3 regions of the Streptomyces incarnatus genome follow, and region 1 is predicted to be linked to each of the others. Evidence: riboswitches for the same ligand, from Rfam matches in the RefSeq annotation. Region 1 holds a riboswitch; each other region holds the start of a gene.

The links. A riboswitch is a leader RNA that binds a small molecule or an ion and turns the genes downstream of it on or off. The one in region 1 is predicted to bind cobalamin.
Region 2: it holds a riboswitch for cobalamin, as region 1 does, so the genes downstream of both, ABB07_RS29725 (cobalamin biosynthesis protein) here and nicT (Nickel transporter NicT) in region 1, are expected to answer to the same signal.
Region 3: it holds a riboswitch for cobalamin, as region 1 does, so the genes downstream of both, ABB07_RS13155 (ribonucleoside-diphosphate reductase subunit alpha) here and nicT (Nickel transporter NicT) in region 1, are expected to answer to the same signal.

The regions. Positions count from the first base shown of each region.
Region 1 covers NZ_CP011497.1:4,192,521-4,200,095, reverse strand. Annotated here, with positions in the region: gene ABB07_RS18785 (hypothetical protein) at 1-434, opposite strand, end outside; gene thrS (threonine--tRNA ligase) at 1,034-2,266, shown strand; gene ABB07_RS18775 (nucleoside hydrolase) at 2,307-3,272, shown strand; gene nicT (Nickel transporter NicT) at 3,312-4,361, opposite strand; cobalamin riboswitch at 4,390-4,578, opposite strand; gene ABB07_RS18765 (ArsR/SmtB family transcription factor) at 4,657-5,013, shown strand; gene ABB07_RS18760 (glycoside hydrolase family 13 protein) at 5,130-6,794, shown strand; gene ABB07_RS18755 (DUF4142 domain-containing protein) at 6,791-7,513, opposite strand.
Region 2 covers NZ_CP011497.1:6,572,307-6,579,881, reverse strand. Annotated here, with positions in the region: gene ABB07_RS29745 (class II aldolase/adducin family protein) at 1-3, opposite strand, end outside; gene ABB07_RS29740 (lysozyme) at 193-948, shown strand; gene ABB07_RS29735 (inorganic phosphate transporter) at 1,092-2,342, shown strand; gene ABB07_RS29730 (hypothetical protein) at 2,377-2,604, shown strand; cobalamin riboswitch at 2,747-2,890, shown strand; gene ABB07_RS29725 (cobalamin biosynthesis protein) at 3,079-4,050, shown strand; gene ABB07_RS29720 (cobyric acid synthase) at 4,047-5,555, shown strand; gene cobN (cobaltochelatase subunit CobN) at 5,552-7,575, shown strand, end outside.
Region 3 covers NZ_CP011497.1:2,983,432-2,991,006, reverse strand. Annotated here, with positions in the region: gene ABB07_RS13165 (bifunctional albaflavenone monooxygenase/terpene synthase) at 1-846, shown strand, start outside; gene ABB07_RS13160 (ribonucleotide-diphosphate reductase subunit beta) at 922-1,878, opposite strand; gene ABB07_RS13155 (ribonucleoside-diphosphate reductase subunit alpha) at 1,989-4,379, opposite strand; cobalamin riboswitch at 4,509-4,633, opposite strand; gene ABB07_RS13150 (GNAT family N-acetyltransferase) at 4,638-5,192, opposite strand; gene mctP (monocarboxylate uptake permease MctP) at 5,268-6,896, opposite strand; gene ABB07_RS13140 (DUF3311 domain-containing protein) at 6,893-7,174, opposite strand; gene ABB07_RS13135 (GntR family transcriptional regulator) at 7,333-7,575, opposite strand, start outside.

The sequences.
Region 1 (7,575 bases):
CGGCGGTCGGCGATCTGGTAGCGCAGCTGGGCGTCGGTGTCGGTGTCGTCCAGGCCGACGGCGAACCGGGCGGGGCCGCCGAGGAGCTCGTCGGTGTAGAGGGCGTCCAGCAGCCGCTGGCAGGCGCCGGCCGAGGTGGTCGCCTTCAGCAGCTGGTCCCGCCAGGTGGCCGCGCCGCCGGTCGCCGTCCAGGGGGCGCCGAGGTCGTTCGGGTTGAGCAGCGCTGCCTGCGCCTGCTCGTCGGTGAGGGTGCCGTCGGCCCGCGTGCCTCCCTTCCGGGTCGGCGACGGCTTGTCGATCGTCGGCAGCGGCGGGGTCGCGGTCTCCGGCTGCCGCAGACCGAGCGCCGCGCAGCCGCCCATCGCGAGGAGTCCGGCGATGGTGAGCCAGAGCGGGAGGCCGCGGGGGCGTAGCGCGTCGTGCAGAGAGGTCATCGAGGAGCCTCCTGGGCTGCGGGCCGTGGGGTGCCTGGTGAGGGGCAGGCTGGTGGGGTGCCTGATCTCACGGCACCACCGCCCCGACCGGCCCACCAGCGCTCCGGTCCGTCCGGGTGAGCGACCTGCCGGTTCGGGTGAGCGGGCCGGGGAGCCCGGGGGCCGGGGTGGGCAGACCGCGGATCTGGTCGGCGGCCGGCCGGATCGGTGTGGGCGGACTGCGGGGCCGGGGTGAGTGGCCGGGGAGTCCGGGGGCCGGGGTGGGCAGGCCCCGGATCTGGTCGGCGGTCGGCCGGATCGGTGTGGGCGGGCTGCGGGGCCGGGGTGAGTGGCCGAGGGATCGGTGTGGGCGGGCCGCGGGCTCCGGGCGAGGGGCTGAGGGATCCGGGTGGGCGGGCCGTCGAAATCGGCTCGACCCGGTGCGTCGGCGGCTGCTACGGTCGCCGTATGCAGCGCGCCCAGCAGTGCCCGAAGAGCACGACGACGCCGGAGACCGTCCCGGCGCGCTGACACCTGACCAGCATCGAAGCCCCGGGGCGAACGCCCCGGGGCTTTCGTGTGCCGTGGGCGTTCGCCTCCCGCAGTGAGGAGACCCGCCCATGAACGCGAACGCCGCACTCCCCGACCACCGCCGCCTCGGCCGTGAGCTGGGCCTGTTCGACACCGACCCGCTGATCGGCGCGGGCCTGCCGTACTGGCTGCCGGACGGCGCGGTGGTACGGCACACCCTGGAGGAGTACATCCGCGAGGCCGAACGCCGGGCCGGGTACCGGCACGTGTACTCGCCCGCGCTCGGCAAACGGGAGCTGTACGAGATCTCCGGGCACTGGGACCACTACAGCGACGACATGTACCCGCCGATGAAACTCGGTGCGGAGGAGGTCGTGCTGCGGCCCAGCCTGTGCCCCCACCACGCCCTGATCTACCGCTCCCGCTCCCACAGCTACCGGGAACTGCCCCTGCGCATAGCCGAGTTGGGCGGCATGCACCGCGCCGAACTCTCCGGCGTCCTCGGCGGCCTGACCCGCGTCCGCGCCATCCAGCTCAACGACGCCCATATCTTCTGCACCCTGGACCAGGCGGTGGATGAGGCCCGCGCCGCGCTGGAGCTGATCGCCCGCGCCTACGCCGACCTCGGCATCGAGGCGGTACGGCACCGGCTGTCGCTGCCCGGCGAGGGCGGCAAGTACGTCGCCGATCCGGAGCTGTGGCGCCGGGCCACCGAACTGCTGCGGGAGGTGCTGGACGCGTCCGGCGTGGCGTACGAGGAGGCGGAGGGCGAGGCCGCCTTCTACGGCCCGAAGATCGACGTGCAGATCGCCGACCCGGCCGGCCGCGAGTCCACCCTGTCCACCGTGCAGATCGACTTCCACCAGCCGGCCCGCTTCGACCTGCACTACATCGGCGCCGACGGCGCGAAACACCGGCCCGTGATGGTGCACCGCAGCATCATCGGCAGCGTCGAGCGGGCCGTCGCCCATCTGATCGAGGCGCACGCGGGCGCCTTCCCGGCCTGGCTTGCCCCGGTGCAGCTGGCCGTCCTGCCGGTCGGCGAGGAGCAGCTGGGCCGGGCGGCCGAGATCGTGCGCGAGGCGGCCGGGCTGGGACTGCGCGCCGAACTCGCGGGGCCCGCCGAGGGCACCCTCGGCGCCCGGATCCGCGCCGCCCGCCTGGTGCCGTACCAGGCGGTGATCGGCGCCCGCGAGGCGGAGGCGGGCCTGGCCGCCGTACGGCTGCGGGACGGCCGCAGGCCCGGGGAACTGCCGGTGCCCGAGCTGCTGCGGCGGATCTCCGCACGGGTGGCCGCACGCGGCACCGCACTGTGGGAGTGACCGTCCTGATCTAAGGTCGGCTTGACGGAAGGAGCCCGCCGTGACCGGTCAGCCCATCCCCGTGATCATCGACTGCGACACCGGGGTCGACGACGCCCTCGCCCTGCTGCTGGCCGTGCGCCACCCGGGTCTCGACCTGCGCGCGGTGACCTGCGTGGCCGGGAACACGGACGTCGACGGCGTGGTCCGCAACACCCTGACCGTGCTGGAGCAGGCGGGCGCCCCGGAGATCCCGGTGGGCCGGGGCGCGCAGCGCCCGCTGATCGAACCGGCGCGCCCGGCGCAGCACGTGCACGGCGCCGACGGCATGGGCGACCTGGGCCTGCCCGCGCCGAAGCGCCGCGCCTGCGAGCTGGACGCCGTGGCCCTGCTCCGGCGCGAGATCCTGGCCTCGCCCCGCCCGGTCACCCTGATCCCCACCGCGCCCCTGACCAACATCGCCCTGCTGCTGCGCACCCACCCGGAGGTGACCCGCAACATCGAGCGGGTCGTCTTCATGGGCGGCGCGGTGGCCGTCGGGAACGCGACTCCGGTCGCCGAGTTCAACGTCTGGCACGACCCGGAGGCGGCGGCGATCCTGCTCTCCTCCGGGGTGCCCCTCACCATGTACGGCCTCGACGTCTTCATGCAGGTGGTCGTGCCCGCCCCGGAGGTGCACCGGCTGCGCACCAGCGCCGACCCCGGCACCCGCCTGGCCGGAGAGCTCCTCGCCCACCGGCCGACCGCACAGGGCGAGGAGCCCGAGGCGGAGGAGGCGGGCGGCCTGGGCGACGCGGGCGCGGTGTGCGCGGTCGCCGACCCGCAGGGCATCACCACCCGCCTGCTCCCGGTCGAGGTGTCCCTGGCCCCCGGCCCGACCCGGGGCCAGACGATCGTCGACCGCCGCCCCCGCCCCGGCGAGTCCGAGATCCACGAGGGCAGGCGCCAACAGGCGATGGTGGACGTGGCGTTGGAGGTCGCCGTGGACCGCTACGTCAAGTTGTACCTGGAGACGGTCGAACGCTAGTCCCGGGGCACCAGGTCCCGGGGCCGACGTGACGTGCCGTCACCGGCCGCCGGACGCGGGGGCCGTCCAGCGCTCCTCCACCCGGGCCAGGCGCCAGTACGCCAGCGCCGCCGCCCACACCACCACGAACAGGGCGACGATCACGTAACCGATGTTGCCGAGGTCGAGGCCGACCAGCTCCATGGTGCCGATGAAGAAGGCGACCACGATGGACAGCCCGGTGATGGTCAGGTTGTAGAAGACCTTGCGCACCGGGTTCGAGAAGGCCCACTGGTAGGCGAAGTTCATGAACGTGCCGTCGAGCGTGTCGAACAGGCACATCCCCGCGGTGAACAGCAGCGGCAGGCACAGGATGGCGTACCAGGGCAGGCCCGCCGCCGCACCGGAGCCCGCCATCACCATCAGGGTGACCTCGGTGGCCGTCTCGAAGCCGAGGCCGAACAGGAACCCGACCGGGTACATCTGGCCGGGGCGGCTGATGGACCGGGTGAGGCGGCCGAGGAAGCGGTTCATGAACCCGCGTGAGTCCAGGTGGCGTTCCAGCTCGGTCTCGTCGTACGTCCCCGCCCGCATCGCCCGGAAGACGCGCAGGATGCCGACGAGGGCCACCAAGTTGAGCGCGGCGATGAGATACAGGAACGCGCCGGCGATCGTCGTCCCCAGGAAGCCGAGGACCTGGTGGGTGCCGGAGTTCTCGTTGGTCACCTTGTCGGCGAGCTGCGTGCCGGCCGCGATCATCACGGCGAGCACGATCACCACGCTGGAGTGCCCGAGCGCGAACCAGAACCCCACCGACACCGGCCGCTTGCCGTCGGCCATCAGCTTGCGGGTGGTGTTGTCGATCGCGGCGATGTGGTCGGCGTCGAAGGCGTGCCGCACGCCCAGCGTGTAGGCGGTGATGCCCAGGCCGATGCCGAAGGCCTTGGAGCCGACCTGGTAGTGGCCGGGGACGACGAGGAGGAAGAGGATCCCGAAGGCGACGACGTGGAGGGCGGCGATCACCGCCACCAGCCCGATCGTCTTGACGGTGTCCTCGCGCCGCCAGCGGAAGGAAGCCGTCACGGCAGGGGTATCGGCAGCATTGGCCATCGGTTCACGCTCCAGCACCTCGTGGATCACTTCGTGAGCTGCCGTGGCCGGTCTCCTGGCTTACGGGGTGGTGCGTTCGCCGTCCCTGCCTTCCCAGTCGTACGACCGACCAGTGGCCCGGCGGGTGCCGGACGGGACGGGAACTCCCCGATCACAGTGGCGAGGGCCGCGTCGACCTTGCATCGACTTCCCGAACACCACGGCCCGACCACCGTAGGGGTGCGGGGGCTCTTCTGCATAGCTGCACAACCGAGCAGGTATTCAAGATCACATGCCGGGCTGCGAGGATGAGGCCATGCATCTCGTGCCTGCCGACCGAGCCGACCGCCGCACCATCGACGGTCACCGGGTGTGCGAGGCGATCGCCGCCATCGGCGACGCGGGCCACGTCCGTACCTGGGCCGACCGCTTCTCCCTGCTGGCCGACCCCAACCGGCTGTCCCTCCTGCTCGCCCTCCACCACACCGGTCCGCTCGCCGTCTCCGACCTCGCCATCGCCACGGGCATGAACGACCCCGCCGTCTCCCAGGCCCTGCGGCTGCTGCGAGCGGCCGGTGTCGTCGCGGGCGAGAAGGAGGGCCGGGTCGTCAGGTACCAGGTGGTGGACGGCGAGGTGGCGGGGCTGCTGGAGCACTGCGGTACGCCGGGCTAGGCGCGCCACCGGGGCGAGGGCGCGGGGCAGGTGCTCCGTGCCGGGCCGAAGGTTCCTTTTCCGGGCAATGTGGACAGATTCCCTGTACCGTCGTGTCCTTTCCGAAGGGATCCCGTATGGCAGACCGCTTCCCGGACCTCTCCCCCAAGAGCCCCGACTGGTGGCGCCAGGCCGTCATCTACCAGGTCTATCCCCGCAGCTTCGCCGACGCCGACGGCGACGGGCTCGGCGATCTGCGCGGCATCACCCTGCGCCTGGACCACCTCGCCGGCCTCGGCGTCGACGCCCTGTGGCTGAGCCCCTTCTACCCTTCCGAACTGGCCGACGGCGGCTACGACGTCGCCGACCACCGGGACGTCGACCCCCGCCTCGGCACCCTGGACGACTTCGACGCCCTGGTCGGCGAGGCCCACCGGCTCGGTCTGAAGGTCGTCGTCGACATCGTCCCGAACCACACCTCGCACCGGCACCCCTGGTTCCAGGAGGCCCTGCGCTCCGGCCCCGGCTCCCCGGCCCGCGAGCGGTACGTCTTCCGCCCCGGCCGGGGCGCGCACGGCGAACTCCCGCCCACCGACTGGCAGTCCGTCTTCGGCGGCAGCGCCTGGCAGCGGACCCCGGACGGCGAGTGGTACCTGCACCTCTTCGCCCCCGAACAGCCCGACCTCAACTGGGACAACGAGGACGTCCGCGCCGACTTCCGCACCACCCTGCGCTTCTGGTCCGACCGGGGTGTCGACGGCTTCCGGGTCGACGTCGCCCACGGCCTCGCCAAGGACCTCGCCGAGCCCCTGCGGGACACCGGGAACCTCGGCGCCACCGGCGAGGAGGCCCTGCCGCTCGTCCCGCCGGGCAGCCACCCCTACTGGGACCGCGACGAGGTCCACGAGATCTACCGGGACTGGCGCAAGGTCTTCGACGCCTACCGCCCGCCGCGCACCGCCGTCGCCGAGGCCTGGGTCCCCGGACCGCGCCGCGCACTGTACGCCCGCCTCGACGAACTCGGCCAGGCCTTCAACTTCGAATACCTCGAAGCCCGTTGGGACGCCGCGGAACTCCGCCGGGTCATCACCGACGAGCTGGCCACCGCCCACGCCGCCGGCGCCACCGCCACCTGGGTGCTGTCCAACCACGACGTCGTACGCCACGCCTCGCGCCTGATGCTCCCGCCCGGCACCGATCCGGCCTCCTGGCTGCTGTCCGGCGGCACCGCGCCCGCCGTCGACGTAGCCGCCGGCCTGCGCCGGGCCCGGGCCGCGACCCTCCTGATGCTCGCGCTGCCCGGCTCGTCGTACCTGTACCAGGGCGAGGAACTCGGCCTCCCCGAGGTCGCCGACCTGCCCGCCGAGGTGCTCCAGGACCCGATCTGGGAGCAGACCGGCCATGTCCGCAAGGGCCGCGACGGCTGCCGGGTGCCGCTGCCGTGGACGACGACCGGGCCGTCGTACGGCTTCGGGCCGGGCGCCGCCTGGCTGCCGCAGCCGTCGTCCTTCGCGGCGTACGCCGTCGAGGCGCAGACGGAGGCCGAGGGCTCGACCCTGGAGCTGTACCGCACCGCCCTGCGGCTGCGCCGCAAGCTGCTGGAGGGCGAGGCGCTGACCTGGACCCCGGACGCCCCGGCCGGCGTGCTGGACTTCACCCGCTCGCCGGCCTGGCGCTGCGTGACCAACCTCGGCGAGCGGCCGGTACCGCTGCCGCCGGGGGCGGTGCTGCTGGGCAGCCGCCCCCTCGGCGGTACGGCCCTCCCGCCGGACACGACCGTGTGGCTGGCCCCCAGGGCCTAACCCGTCGTCGGCCCGGGGCTCGGCGCCGCCGAGGCGTTGCCGCCGGTCAGGCCGCTGAGGTCGACGGGTGTCGACGTGGGGTTCGGCGGCGGGGTGAGCACCACCTCCGGCTGACCTGCGGCCGGGGGTGGCGGGGTCAGGTCGGAGGCGGGCAGCTTGGGCGGGGTGGTCTGCTGGAAGAGGGTCTGGTCGAAGTCGACCAGGCCGGTCTTCTCCATCACCGTCATGTGGTCCAGCACGGTGTTGTTGGCCTGGTCGGCGAGGGCGCGCACCAGCGAGTTCTTGGTGGTGGACCGGATCTTCGAGATGGTGTTGAAGATCGCGCCGTGCGTCATCCGCAGGATGTTGGCGAAGTCGCTGTCGAACTTCCTCCCGCTGTCCGCCTTCAACTGGCTGACGAAGCCCTGCTGCTGGGGGCTGGCCAGGTTGGGCAGCGTGATGTTCAGCATCGGCGCGATCTTGCGGCAGGTGGTGTCCAGCGCCGCGTGCCCGTCGACCAGGTGCTTGCTGGCCGTGATGACCCCCGGTGTGGTGCCCTTCTGCAGCCCCATCTGCCCCACCGGGTACTCCCACAGTCCGGCGGCCCGCACCTTCACCACGAAGTCGCGGTCCTGCTCGGTCAGCGGCCCCCACTGCGTGTTGGCGATGACGCGGTCCTGCGCGGTGGTCACCTTGGTCACGCCGAGCATGCTCGGGTAGGCGAGTGCGACGAGGGTCATGGCCATCGCACCGCCCACGAAGAGGGTTCCCGTCGCGTTCCGCGAAAAGCGCACCGTGCCTC
Region 2 (7,575 bases), 2.4 Mb from region 1:
CATGCCGCGATCCTGCCAGCCGCGCCCGGGGGACGGGGGTGGGCGATCGCTGACGGCCGGAAGCATGCGCCCCCGAATGGGCGAAAGACGGGGTGAATCGCCGCAAAAAGCCGCCGTTCCGGTGATCACCGAGCCTTCAATGGTCACTCTTGCCCGCCGGGCGATCCCTCGTCCGCCGACCCGGGGAGACACATGGCCAGCGAACGCACCCCCCTCCGTCACCGTGCCGGTGTCCTCGCAGCGGCCACCGCGGTGCTCGCCCTCGTGGGCACCGCGGCAGTGGCCGCCGCACCTGAGGCACTCGCCTCGGGCCTGCCCCGGGGGCACGACGTCTCGTCCCACCAGAAGCGCGTCGACTGGGCGGCCGCCCGGTCCAGGGGCGCACGGTTCGTCTACGTCAAGGCGACCGAGTCCACGGACTACCGCAACCCCTACTTCTCCCAGCAGTACAACGGTGCGCGCAAGGCGGGCCTGTACCGGGGCGCGTACCACTTCGCCCGGCCGGACCGGTCCTCCGGCGCCCGGCAGGCCGCGTACTTCGTGCGGCACGGCGGGGGCTGGCGGGCCGACGGCCGGACGCTGCCGCCCGCGCTCGACATCGAATACAACCCGTACAACAAGAAGCACAAGTGCTACGGGCTGGGCTGGAAGCGGATGGTCCGCTGGATCCGGTCCTTCAGCAACGAGGTCAAGCGGGAGACCGGCCGCCGCCCGGTCATCTACACGACGACCCAGTGGTGGCGGATCTGCACCGGCAACAGCCGCGCGTTCGCCAAGAGCCACGCCCTGTGGATCGCCCGGCACGGCACCTCGCGGCCGGGCAAGCTCCCAGGTGGGTGGCGGTACTGGACGTTCTGGCAGTTCGGCAGCAGGGGCCGGCTGCCGGGTGACCAGAATCTCTTCAACGGCTCCTCGAGCCGGCTGCGGACCTTCGCGCGGGGCTGGTAGCCAAGGGGCGCCTGGGCCGCCGGGGCCAAGCGGAACGCCGACACCCCTCTATCGACACCCTGACGCCCGTCCCAGTTCATCTTCCGTTCACCCAGGTTGCCTACGGTCGTCGCACCAATGACCTCGAACGATTGCCTGGGTAAATGGAAAGCTTCTCGCTGATCCTCGCGATAGTGGTGGTAACCGCTCTCGCGTTCGATTTCACGAACGGTTTCCACGACACCGCCAACGCGATGGCCACCACCATCTCCACAGGCGCGCTGAAGCCCAAGATCGCGGTGGCCATGTCCGCCGCGCTCAACCTGCTGGGCGCCTTCCTCTCCGTGGAGGTCGCCAACACGATCTCCAAGGGTCTCGTCGACGAGACCGGCATCCGTCCCGAGGTCATCTTCGCCGCCCTCGTCGGCGCGATCCTCTGGAACCTGCTGACCTGGCTGGTGGGCCTCCCCTCGAGTTCCTCGCACGCCCTGATGGGCGGCCTGATCGGCGCCACCGTCGCCTCCGCCGGCTTCGGCGCGGTGCACGGTGACGTCCTGGTCACCAAGGTGCTGCTCCCGGCGGTCGCCGCGCCGATCGTGGCCGGTCTCGCCTCGATGCTGGCCACCCGGTTCTCCTACGGCATCGGCGGCAAGGCGGAGGGCGAGGCCACCCGCAAGTGCTACCGCGCCGGCCAGATCGCCTCCGCCGGCCTGGTCTCCCTCGCCCACGGCACCAACGACGCCCAGAAGACCATGGGCATCATCACCCTCGCGCTGATCGCGGGCGGCGCCATCGCCCCGGGCTCCAACCCTCCCACCTGGGTCATCCTCTCCGCCGGCCTGGCCATCGCGCTCGGCACCTACATCGGCGGCTGGCGGATCATCCGCACCATGGGCAAGGGCCTGACCGACCTGGAGCCGCGCCAGGGCTTCGCCGCCCAGACCAGCGCCGCCACCGCCATCCTGGCCTCCTCCCACCTCGGCTTCTCCCTCTCCACCACGCACGTCGTCTCCGGCTCGGTGATGGGCGCGGGCCTCGGCCGCAAGGGCGGGGTGGTCCGCTGGTCCACCGCGACCCGCATGGCGATCGCCTGGGTGCTCACCCTCCCGGCCGCCGCGCTGGTCGGCGCGGGCGCCGAGTCCGTCACGGGCCTCGGTGACTGGGGCACCGGGCTGGTCGCCGTCTTCCTGGTCGCCGCGAGCGCCGCGATCTGGAAGATCTCCCGCCGCGAGGTCGTCGACCACACCAACGTGGTGGCCGAGACCGAGGAGCCGGCCGGTGTGGTGACCGCCGCCATCGCCGCGGTGACCCCGCCCCCGGCGGGCACGATCAGCGAGAACCTGACGGCCACGATCCCCTCCCCGGCCGCCACCGAGCCCGCGCCCGAGGCCGCCCCGCCGGCCGCGACCGTCTGACCCCGGCCACACCGGTACCCAAGGAAGCAACCCCATGAAGATCGACTGGTCGGCCCTCGGCTCCGTCTTCGGCACCAGCCTCGTGTTCACCGTGGGCCTGGTGGCCCTGTTCACCCTCGGCATCAACGGTCTGGCGCGGCGCGAGAAGGCCGCGGCGCAGGGCGGCTCCGCCCCCCTCGCGGTCACCGGCGCGTACGCCTGCTTCGCCGCGTGCGCGGCGGCGGTGGCGTACGGCATCTTCCTCATCGTCTCCAAGTCCTGACCCAGCCACACGAATCGGGCATGCCGAAGGCTCCTCTCCGTCCTGGACGGAGAGGAGCCTTCGGCATGCCCGGAGGTCACGGGCGTCCCGCGATGTGGGGATCGGCACACTCTCCCCTCGCAGGTCAACGGCAAGTTGACGGCCGTTCCGGGCGCGTGGTGGACTGCCCAGGCCATGTACGGCGGCAAGGAGAGGAAGCCGGTGCGAATCCGGCGCGGTCCCGCCACTGTCACCGGGGAAGAACATCCCGGGAGCCAGGAACTCTCACCGCCGAATCTCGTCGAACCAGGGCGCGGACACCCTGAGTGAGGACATCGATCGCCATGCCCGGCTGCAGCAGGACAAGGACCGCCACCAAGCGCTCCGCGGGGAGTGCCACAACAAGCCGTCGGTCGTCCGCAGGCCCGTCGTGGCTGGTCGCGCAGTTCCCCGCGCCCCTTCGGGGCGCAGCTGCCACCCACGTCGGCTGAGCCGATGGGTGCCGATCGCATTCACGCGTACGGCGCCGCCGCCGGCCTTCTCGGTGACCTGCTCCTCGGCGATCCGCGCCGCGGGCATCCGGTCGCCGCGTTCGGGCGGGCGGCCGCTGCCGTGGACCGCGCGTTGTGGCACGATCACCGCGGCTGGGGCGCCGTGCACACCGCCGTGTGCGCCGGTGGCGCCGTCGCACTCGGCACGCTGGCCACACGCGCCGTGCGCCCTTCCGCCGCCGCCTCCATCGCGCTGACCGCCGCCGCCACCTGGGCGGTGGTGGGTGGTACGTCGCTCGCCCGGGAGGCCCGCGCCATCGGGCGCGCCCTGGAGTCCGGGGACGTCGACGCGGCCCGCGCCCGGCTGCCGCATCTGTGCGGCCGGGACCCGCAGGCGCTGGACGCCGACGGGATCGCCCGGGCCGTCGTCGAGTCGGTCGCCGAGAACACCTCGGACGCCGTCGTGGGCGCCCTGGTGTGGGGGGCCGTGGCCGGGGTGCCGGGGCTGCTGGGGTTCCGGGCCGTCAACACCCTGGACGCGATGGTCGGTCACAGGTCCCCCCGCTACCGCCGCTACGGCTGGGCCTCGGCCCGGCTGGACGACCTGGCCGGCTGGCCGGGGGCCCGGCTGACCGCCGTACTCGCGGCCGTGGCCGGACCCGAACCGCTCGGTGCCCTGCGCGCCTGGAAGGCGGACGCCCACCGGCACCCGAGCCCCAACGCCGGGCCCGTGGAGGCCTCCTTCGCGGGCGCGCTCGGTGTGCGGCTCGGCGGCACGCTCTCCTACGCCGGCCGCGTCGAGCACCGGCCCGTACTCAACGGGGACACCGGCCGGGCCGTTCGGGTCACCGACATCGACCGGGCCGTACGGCTCTCCCGCCGCGTCGGCCTGCTCGCGCTCGGCACCACGGTCGCCGCCCGCCTCCTCGTCAGCGGCGTCAAGAGCCTCAGGAGCCCGAAGGGACGTGGGAAGTGAACGGGGGACTCCTCGTCGCCGGCACCACCTCCGACGCCGGCAAGAGCGTCGTGACGGCCGGGATCTGCCGGTGGCTGGTGCGTCAGGGCGTGAAGGTCGCGCCGTTCAAGGCGCAGAACATGTCGCTCAACTCCTTCGTGACCCGCGAGGGCGCCGAGATCGGGCGGGCGCAGGCGATGCAGGCCCAGGCGTGCCGGATCGAGCCGACCGCGCTGATGAACCCGGTGCTGCTCAAGCCGGGCGGCGAACAGAGCAGCCAGGTGGTGCTGCTGGGCAAGCCGGTGGGCGAGCTGAGCGCGCGCGGGTACCACGGCGGGCGGCAGCAGAAGCTCCTCGGCACGGTGCTGGACTGCCTGGCCGAGTTGCGGGGCACGTATGACGCGGTGATCTGTGAGGGCGCGGGCTCCCCGGCGGAGATCAATCTGCGCCGGACCGACATCGTGAACATGGGCATCGCGCGGAACGCGCGGCTGCCCGTGCTGGTGGTGGGCGACATCGACCGCGGGGGCGTCTTCGCCTCCTTCTTCGGGACCGTGGCGCTGCTGTCGCCGGAGGACCAGGAGCTGGTCGCCGGGTTCCTCGTGAACAAGTTCCGGGGCGATGTCTCCCTGCTGGAGCCCGGGTTGGACATGCTCCAGGGCCTGACCGGGCGGCGGACGTACGGCGTGCTCCCGTTCCGGCACGGACTCGGCATCGACGAGGAGGACGGGCTGCGGGTCTCCCTGCGCGGAACCGTCCGGGAGTCCACCGTGGCTCCCCCCGTCGGCGTGGACGTACTGCGCGTCGCCGTGTGCGCGATCCCGTTGATGTCCAACTTCACCGATGTCGACGCGCTCGCCGCCGAACCGGGGGTCGTGGTGCGGTTCGTGGACCGGCCGGAGGAGCTGGCGGACGCGGACCTGGTCGTCGTCCCGGGCACCCGCGGCACCGTGCGGGCGCTGGAGTGGCTGCGCGAGCGCGGGCTCGCGGACGCCCTCGTGCGGCGGGCCGCCGAAGGGCGCCCGGTCCTCGGCGTCTGCGGCGGCTTCCAGATCCTCGGCGAGCACATCGAGGACGAGGTCGAGTCGCGGGCCGGCGCGGTCGACGGGCTCGGCGTGCTGCCCGTGCGGGTGCGGTTCGCCCGCGAGAAGACCCTGACCCGGCCGTCCGGCGAGGCCCTCGGCGAACGCGTCGAGGGGTACGAGATCCACCACGGGGTCGCCGAAGTGGCCGGTGGGGAAGCCTTCCTGGACGGCTGCCGGGTCGGCCAGACCTGGGGCACCCACTGGCACGGTTCCCTGGAGTCGGACGGCTTCCGGCGGGCCTTCCTGCGCGAGGTGGCCGCCGCCGCGGGCCGCCGCTTCGTGCCCGCGCCGGACACCTCCTTCGCCGCGCTGCGCGAGGAGCAGCTCGACCGGCTCGGCGACCTGATCGAACAGCACGCGGACACGGACGCGCTGTGGCGGCTCATCGAGTCGGGCGCGCCGCAAGGACTGCCTTTCATCCCACCGGGAGCGCCTGCATGAGCACAGTGTTGTTGTTGTCCACCGCCGACACGGATCTGCTGGCGGCCCGGGCCTCCGGCGCGGACTACCGGATCGGCAACCCGACGCGGGTGGACGTCGAGCAGGAGCTGCCGGGGCTGCTGGCGGGCGCGGACCTCGCCGTCGTACGGCTGCTGGGCGGCAAGCGCGCCTGGGAGAGCGGGCTCGCGGCGCTGAGGGCGGCCCGGATCCCGACCGTGCTGCTGGGCGGCGAGGCCGTGCCGGACGCGGAGCTGATGGCCGAGTCGAGCGTGCCGGCCGGTGTGGTGGCGGAGGCGCTCAGGTACCTGGTCGAGGGCGGTCCCGCGAACCTGCTGGAGCTGTCCCGGTTCCTGTCGGACACCGTGCTGCTCACCGGTGAGGGCTTCGAGGAGCCGCGGAAGATGCCGGAGTACGGCGTCCACGGCTCCTACGAGCTCCGGGAGGACCGTCCGACCGTGGGCGTGCTCTTCTACCGGGCGCACGAACTCAGCGGCAACACCGCCTTCGTGGACACCCTGTGCGACGCCATCGAGGCGAAGGGCGCCAACGCGCTTCCCGTGTACTGCGGTTCGCTGCGCGGCGCGGACGCCGGGCTGTACGAGCTGCTGGGGAAGGCCGACGCGCTGGTCGCGACGGTTCTGGCGGCCGGCGGCACGCACGCCTCGCAGGCCTCGGCGGGCGGCGACGAGGAGTCCTGGGACATCGGCGCCCTCGCCGACCTCGACATCCCTGTGCTGCAGGGACTTTGCCTGACCTCCTCGCGGTCCGCGTGGGAGGAGTCGGACGCCGCCCTCTCCCCCATGGACGCGGCGATGCAGGTCGCGATCCCGGAGTTCGACGGCCGGCTGATCACCGTGCCGTTCTCCTTCAAGGAGCAGGGTCCGGACGAGGTCCCGGTGTACGTCGCCGACCCGGAGCGGGCCGCGCGGGTGGCCGGGATCGCCCTGCGGCACGCGCGGTTGAAGCACAAGCCGAACGCCGAGAAGAAGATCGCGCTGGTCTTCACCGCGTACCCGACCAAGCACTCCCGGGTCGGCAACGCGGTCGGTCTGGACACGCCCGCGTCGGCGGTGCGGGTGCTGGACGCCCTCAGGGAAGCCGGCTACGGCCTCACCGAGTACCCCTCCGGCGGCGACGAGCTGATCCACCGGCTGATCGAGGCCGGCGGCCACGACGTGGAGTGGCTGACCGAGGAGCAGCTGGCGGCGGCGCCCGCGCGGGTGCCGCTGGCGGACTACCGGGCGTGGTTCGAGAAGCTGGACCCGGACCTCAGGGAAGCCATGCTGGAGGCGTGGGGCGAGCCGCCGGGCAGCCTGTACGTCGACGGCGACGACATCGTGCTGGCGTCGCTGCGGTTCGGGAACGTCGTGGTCATGATCCAGCCGCCGCGCGGCTTCGGCGAGAACCCGATCGCGATCTACCACGACCCGGACATGCCGCCCTCGCACCACTACATGGCGGCGTACCGGTGGCTGGAGGCCGCGACATCGGAGGGGGGGTTCGGTGCCGACGCGATCGTGCACATGGGCAAGCACGGCACGATGGAGTGGCTGCCCGGCAAGGGGCTGGGTCTGTCGCGCGGGTGCGCGCCGGACGCCGTCCTCGGCGACCTGCCGCTGATCTACCCGTTCATCGTCAACGACCCCGGTGAGGGCACCCAGGCCAAGCGGCGCGGGCACGCCACGGTGGTCGACCACCTGGTGCCGCCGATGGCCCGCGCCGACACCTACGGCGACCTGGCCAAGCTGGAGCAGCTGCTGGACGAGTACGCGCTCGTCTCCGACCTGGACCCGGCGAAGGCCCCGGCCGTCCGCGCCCAGATCTGGACGCTGGTCAAGGCGGCCGAGCTGCACCACGACCTGCATGTGGACGAGCAGCCGGACGACGCCGAGTTCGACGAGTTCGTCATGCACATCGACGGCTACCTGTGCGAGATCAAGGACGTGCAGATCCGCGACGGCCTGCACATCCTGGGCGGCGGCCCGGTCGGCGAGCCCCGGGTGAACCTGGTGCTGGCCGT
Region 3 (7,575 bases), 1.2 Mb from region 1:
GAGCGGCTCAGCGTCGACCTCGCCACCGTCTTCCGCGGCATGTACCGGCGGATGGTCATCCCGCTCGGGCCGCTGTACCGGCTGCCGTTCCCGGCCAACCGCGAATTCAACCGGGCGCTGGCCGATTTGCATCTGCTGGTGGACGAGATCGTCGCCGAGCGGAGGGCATCTGGTCAAAAGCCGGACGATTTGCTGACGGCATTGCTGGAGGCAAAGGACGACAATGGCGAGCCCATCGGGGAACAGGAGATCCACGACCAGGTCGTGGCGATACTCACCCCCGGCAGCGAAACAGTGGCGTCCACGATCATGTGGCTGCTCCAGGTGCTCGCGGAACATCCGGAACACGCCGAGAAGGTACGGACCGAGGTCGAATCCGTGACCGGTGGCCGGCCCGTCGGATTCCCACACGTCCGCTCACTCACGCACACCAACAATGTCGTCGTCGAGGCCATGCGGCTCAGGCCGGCCGTATGGATTCTGACCCGGCGCGCGGTGACCGACACGGCGCTCGGTGACTATCGCATTCCGGCTGGGGCGGACATCGTCTACAGCCCCTACGCGATCCAGCGCGACGCCCGTTCCTACGACCGCCATCTCGACTTCGACCCCGACCGGTGGCTGCCGGAGCGGGCCGCGCAGGTGCCGAAGTACGCCATGAGCCCCTTCAGCGTCGGCAACCGCAAGTGCCCCAGCGACCACTTCTCCATGGCCCAGCTGAGCCTGATCACGGCGGCGGTCTCGGCGAAGTACCGCTTCGAGCAGGTGGCGGGGTCGGACGACAGCACCCGGGTGGGCATCACGCTGCGCCCGCACAACCTGCTGCTGAGGCCGATGCCTTGGTAGGACGCCTGGTACCGGCGCGCGCTCCGGCGGCCTCACGGCCCGGAACGCGCGCCGGCGGACGTGCCGCGGCCCGGCTCAGAAGTCCTCGTCCAGGTCGACGGTGCCCTCCACCGCCACCTGGTACGCCGACGGGCGGCGCTCGAAGAAGTTCGTCAGCTCCTGGACGCCCTGCAGCTCCATGAAGGAGAACGGGTTCTCCGAGCCGTACACCGGGGCGAACCCGAGGCGGGTGAGGCGCTGGTCGGCGACGCACTCCAGGTACTGCCGCATCGACTCGGTGTTCATGCCCGGCAGGCCGTCGCCGCACAGGTCCCGCGCGAACTGCAGCTCCGCCTCGACGGCCTCCCGCAGCATGTCGGTGACCTGCTGCCCCAGCTCGTCGTCGAACAGCTCCGGCTCCTCCTTGCGGACCGTGTCGACCACGTCGAAGGCGAAGCTCATGTGCATCGTCTCGTCGCGGAACACCCAGTTGGTGCCGGTCGCCAGACCGTGCAGCAGGCCCCGGCTGCGGAACCAGTAGACGTACGCGAAGGCGCCGTAGAAGAACAGGCCCTCGATGCACGCGGCGAAGCAGATGAGGTTGAGCAGGAAGCGACGGCGGTCGGCCTTCGTCTCCAGCCGCTCCAGCTTCTCCACCTCGTTGATCCACTTGAAGCAGAACTGCGCCTTCTCGCGGATGGACGGGATGTTCTCCACGGCCGCGAAGGCCGCCGCCCGGTCGTCCGGGTCGGGGAGGTAGGTGTCCAGCAGCGTCAGATAGAACTGGACGTGCACGGCCTCCTCGAAGAGCTGACGGCTCAGGTACAGCCGCGCCTCGGGGGAGTTGATGTGCTTGTAGAGCGTCAGCACCAGGTTGTTGGCCACGATCGAGTCACCGGTCGCGAAGAAGGCGACCAGGCGGCCGATGAGGTGCTGCTCCTCGGGCGTCAGCTTCGCGAGGTCGGCGACGTCCGAGTGGAGGTCGACCTCCTCCACGGTCCAGGTGTTCTTGATCGCGTCCCGGTAGCGCTCGTAGAAGTCCGGGTAGCGCATGGGACGCAGGGTCAGCTCGAAGCCCGGGTCGAGGAGGTTGGCATTGCGGGTTGGCGCAGTCGGCGCGGAGCGCCGTCCATCAGGGGTGGTGGTCGGGCGACGGGTGGGCATTACTGGCAGGCCTCGCAGGACTCGGGGTTCTCAAGGGAGCAGGCGACGGCGTCGGGGTCGGCGGCCTGCTGCACGGGGATGGGGGTCTTGGTCTGCGCCTGGCCCTGGGCCGCGCGGGCGATCCGGGTCGCCGGGCGGGAGCGCAGGTAGTACGTCGTCTTCAGGCCCGACTTCCAGGCGTACGCGTACATCGAGGAGAGCTTGCCGATGGTCGGCGTCTCCATGAAGAGGTTCAGGGACTGGGACTGGTCCAGGAACGGGGTACGGGCCGCCGCCATGTCGATCAGCCCGCGCTGCGGGATCTCCCACGCCGTGCGGTACAGGGCGCGCACGTCCTCGGGGATCCAGGCGAAGCCCTGCACCGAGCCGTTCGAGTCGCGCAGCGCCTCCCGGGTGCGGGCGTCCCAGACGCCCAGTTCCTTAAGGTCGTTCACCAGGTACGAGTTGACCTGCAGGAACTCACCGGACAGCGTCTCGCGCTTGAACAGGTTCGACACCTGCGGCTCGATGCACTCGTACACGCCCGCGATCGAGGCGATGGTGGCGGTGGGCGCGATGGCCAGCAGCAGGGAGTTGCGCATGCCGACCTCGGCGATACGGCTGCGCAGCGCCTCCCACCGCTCGGGCCAGGTCAGCTCGACGCCGTAGTGGTCGGGGTGCAGCACACCCCGGGCCGTACGGGTCTTCTCCCACGCCGGCAGCGGGCCGCTGCGCTCGGCGAGGTCGGCGGAGGCCTCGTACGCGGCGAGCATGATCCGCTCGGCGATCCGCGTGGACAGGGCCTTGGCCTCCGGGGAGTCGAAGGGCAGGCGCAGCTTGAAGAAGACGTCCTGCAGGCCCATCGCGCCGAGGCCGACGGGCCGCCACTTGGCGTTGGACCGTCCCGCCTGCTCGGTCGGGTAGAAGTTGATGTCGACCACGCGGTCGAGGAAGGTCACGGCGGTGCGGACGGTCTCGTCCAGCCGCTCCCAGTCGATGTCCCCGGTCGCCGTGTCGACGAAGGCACCGAGGTTCACGGAGCCCAGGTTGCAGACCGCCGTCTCCCCGTCGTCGGTGACCTCCAGGATCTCCGTGCAGAGGTTGGAGGAGTGGACCACGTGCCCCGGCAGGGCCGTCTGGTTGGCGGTGCGGTTGGCCGCGTCCTTGAAGGTCATCCAGCCGTTGCCGGTCTGCGCGAGGGTGCGCATCATCCGGCCGTACAGCTCCCGGGCCGGGATGGTCTTCTTCGCGAGGCCCGCCTGCTCGGCCTTGCGGTAGGCGGCGTCGAACTCCTCGCCCCACAGGTCCACCAGCTCGGGCACGTCCGCCGGGGAGAACAGCGACCACTGCTCGTCGGCATTGACCCGGCGCATGAACTCGTCCGGTACCCAGTGCGCGAGGTTCAGGTTGTGCGTACGGCGGGCGTCCTCACCGGTGTTGTCCCGCAGCTCCAGGAACTCCTCGATGTCGGAGTGCCAGGTCTCCAGGTAGACGGCGGCGGCACCCTTGCGCCGGCCGCCCTGGTTCACGGCGGCCACCGAGGCGTCCAGGGTCTTCAGGAACGGCACGATGCCGTTGGAGTGCCCGTTGGTCCCGCGGATCAGCGAACCGCGGCTGCGGATCCGGGAGTACGAAAGGCCGATGCCGCCGGCGTGCTTGGAGAGCCGGGCCACCTGGTGGTAGCGGTCGTAGATGGAGTCCAGCTCGTCCAGCGGGGAGTCGAGGAGGTAGCAGGACGACATCTGCGGGTGCCGGGTGCCGGAGTTGAAGAGCGTGGGGGAGGACGGGAGGTAGTCGAGCCGGCTCATGAGCCCGTAGAGCGCGGCCACTTCGTCCACGGACCGGACGGTGTCGTCCTCGGCGAGCCCGCTCGCCACCCGCAGCATGAAGTGCTGGGGCGTCTCGATGACCTTGCGGGTGATCGGGTGCCGCAGCAGGTAGCGGCTGTAGAGCGTCCGCAGGCCGAAGTAGCCGAAGCGGTCGTCCGCCTGCCGGTCGACCAGCGCGTCGAGCCGCTCGGCGTGCAGCCGCGCGAACTCGGCGGTCCGGTCGGCGATGAGCCCCTCGCGGTGTCCCACGGCCACGGACCCGGTGAAGGACGTCACGCCCTGCGAGGCGGCCTCGGCGCGGATGGAGATGGTCAGCAGCCGGGCGGCGAGCCGGGAGTAGGCGGGGTCCTCCGAGATGAGCCCGGCGGCGGCCTCCGTGGCCAGCTCGCGCAGCTCCGACTCGTCGGCCTTCGCCGACCGGCCGCGCAGCGCGGCGGCGGCGACCCGGCCGGGGTCGGCGTCGGGCAGGTCGGCGGTCAGCTCGGTCAGGGTCCGCAGCAGCGCGGTGCCGGGACCGTCGGTCTCCAGGCCGCCGGCTGACATGCCGCCGGCTGAAGCCGGGTCTGCTGGCGCGATGGTCACGTGGGGCTCTCCCTCGCTCGGCACGGGGGCCTCGCGGGCGGGCAGGGGGCAGCCACGAGCGCAGACGGCGCCCGAGTCCACCGGCCCATTCCGCGAGGCCCGGACGTCGGAAGGCACCCGGACCGGACGGCCGGGCGCGCGCTGCCGGCAGGTCCTCGGACTGACACGGGCGTGCGAACGCACGCGAGTACACCGTTGCGGGACAGTTCCGGATTCGCACCGGATTCCCCTGCGGCGACAGCGAGCACGAGCATACATCTAGTGCCGGGCTGTCGTGACACCCCCAGATGTTGTGTCGTGGCGGTGTCGGAGCGTCAACTCGTAGGTGAGCAGAGTGATGTCGAGCTGCCCCGGCAGCGGATTCCAGTCCCGCTCGGGCGTGCGAACGAAACCCAGCCGTTCGTAGATGCGGTGGGCGGCGTGCATGGTGCGCTGGGTGGACAGGACGACGGCCCGGCAGCCCTCGGTGGCCCGCGCGCGGTCGACGCAGGCCCGCACGAGAGCCTCGCCGACGCCCCGGCCACGCGCCGCGTGGGCCACGGCGAGCATCCGTATCTCGGCCTCTCCGGGGCGTGCGATGTCGGCCATGGGTCCGGGGGACGGAACGAAGGTGACCCCGCCGAGGAGGGTGTCGTTCTGCGTGGCCACGAGTACGTCCGCGTCGGCGGCGCGCTTGGCCACGTCCCTCAGTTCACCGAGGTACGCGTCGCTCTCCCCGAAGTCGAGGAGACCGTCCTGGAGGTAGGCCTGGGCGGTGACCTCGCCGAGGCTTTCGTAGTCGCCCGGGGTCACCTTCCGGATCACGAAGTCCATGGCACCGAGTGTGCCGGAGGGGTACGACAACGGGCCGCCGGTTTTTCCTCCGGCGGCCCGTCGTACGACAGTCGTTCAGTGACTGGCGCCCGCGGTGGCCGGCGGCAGTTCCACCTGCACCCCGGGGTCTCCCGCGTCCGCCGTGTAGTCCTCCGGCTTGGTCTCGTCGGTGCCCTCCGGGGCCTTCAGGGCCTTCAGGGCGAAGGTGAGGACCACGGTGACCACGACGTTGAGGACGAACGCCGTGAGGCCGATGTAGCCGATCTCGCCGATGCCGGGGATCTCCTTCGCCGAGCCGCCGAAGTGCTTCTGGGTCGGGGAGGCGACGCCGTACGCGGCGACCGTGCCGTACGCCATGCCGACCGCCCAGCCGGCGAGCAGCGCCCAGCGGTGGAACCAGCGGGTGAACAGGCCGCCGACCAGGGCTGGGAAGGTCTGCAGGATCCAGATGCCGCCCAGCAGCTGGAAGTTGATGGCGACCGTCTTGTCCATGGTGAGGACGAAGACCAGGGCGCCGACCTTCACCAGCAGCGAGACGACCTTGGAGACCTGGGCCTCCTGCTTCGGCGTCGCGTCCGGCTTGATGAAGTCCTTGTAGATGTTGCGGGTGAAGAGGTTCGCCGCCGCGATCGACATGATCGCCGCCGGGACCAGCGCACCGATGCCGATCGCCGCGAAGGCCACGCCCGCGAACCAGCTCGGGAACATGTCCTCGAAGAGCTGCGGGATGGCCAGCTGGCCGTTCTTGACCTTCACTCCGGCCGCGATCGCCATGAAGCCCAGCAGGGCGAGCAGGCCCAGCATCAGGGAGTACAGCGGCAGGATCGTGGTGTTGCGGCGGATCACCTCACGGCTCTTGGAGGACAGGGTCGCGGTGATCGAGTGCGGGTACATGAAGAGCGCGAGGGCGGAGCCGAGGGCCAGGGTGGCGTACGTCCACTGGCCCGCCTCCGGGGGCACGAGCGCACCGCGCGGCTTGCCCGTGGCCGGGTTGACCTGGCTGAAGGCGTGGGCCGCCTTGGCGAAGACGTCGTCGAAGCCGCCCAGCTTGATCGGGATGTAGATGATCGCCACCGCGATGACGATGTAGATCAGCGCGTCCTTGACGAAGGCGATCAGGGCGGGGGCGCGCAGACCGGACGAGTAGGTGTACGCCGCGAGCACACCGAAGGCGATCAGCAGCGGCAGGTCCCGTACGAACCAGTTGGTGCTGCTGTCCCCGCCGACGCCCATCACGTCCAGCACCGCCTGGATGCCGACGAGCTGGAGCGCGATGTACGGCATCGTCGCCAGGATGCCGGTCAGCGCCACCGCCAGCGACAGGCCCCTGGAGCCGAAGCGGCCCCGGACGAAGTCGGACGTGGTGACGTAGCCGTGGCGGTGGCTGACCGACCACAGGCGCGGCAGGAAGGTGAAGATCAGCGGGTAGACCAGGATCGTGTACGGCACCGCGAAGAAGCCGGACGCGCCCGCCGCGTAGATCGCCGCCGGTACGGCGACGAAGGTGTACGCCGTGTACAGGTCGCCGCCGAGCAGGAACCAGGTGATCCAGGTGCCGAACGACCGTCCGCCCAGGCCCCATTCGTCCAGGGAGTGCTCGTTCTCGGCCCTGCGCCAGCGGGCGGCGAGGAAGCCCATGACCGTGACGGCCAGGAAGAAGAAGATGAAGACGCCGAGCGCGACGCCGTTGACGCCGTTCTTCACTCCGCCTCACCGCCCGTCTCTGAAGCGGGGGAAGCCTGGGAGGCGTGGGCGCGCTGGTCGCGCTGCCACAGCTGGTACGCGGTCATCGTGAGCGCGGTGGAGATCAGCACCCAGAGCATCTGGTACCAGTAGAAGAACGGGATCCCGATGAAGGCGGGGCCCGTCTTCGCGTAGGAGCCGACCCAGAGCATCGCCACGAAGGGCGCGACCAGACACAGGGCGATGATCACCCGGACCGGTGTGACGACCGGGGGTCTCACTTCAGACGTATCGGACATGCCACGGCTCTCCGTCCCCTCGCTGATCACCTGTGTAATGCGCAGGCAATCTAGGTGACGGTGTCAGGGAAGTGGAAGACGTCGTCCGTATATCGGTATATCGATTCAGTGAAGGCCCTGGTGAAGGCCCCGGCGGAGGCCCGCGGGACCCAGCCGCCTTACTCCGCCGGGCGCTTGAGCCGCGCCACGAACTTGTACCGGTCGCCCCGGTACACCGACCGCACCCACTCCACGGGCTTGCCCTCGCGGTCCAGGGAGTGCCGGGAGAGCATGAGCATCGGCAGGCCGACGTCGGTGCCGAGCAGGCCCGCCTCGCGCGGGGTGGCCAGCGAGGTCTCGATGGTCTCCTCGGCCTCGGCGAGGTGGACGTCGTAGACCTCGGCGAGGGCGGTGTAGAGGGA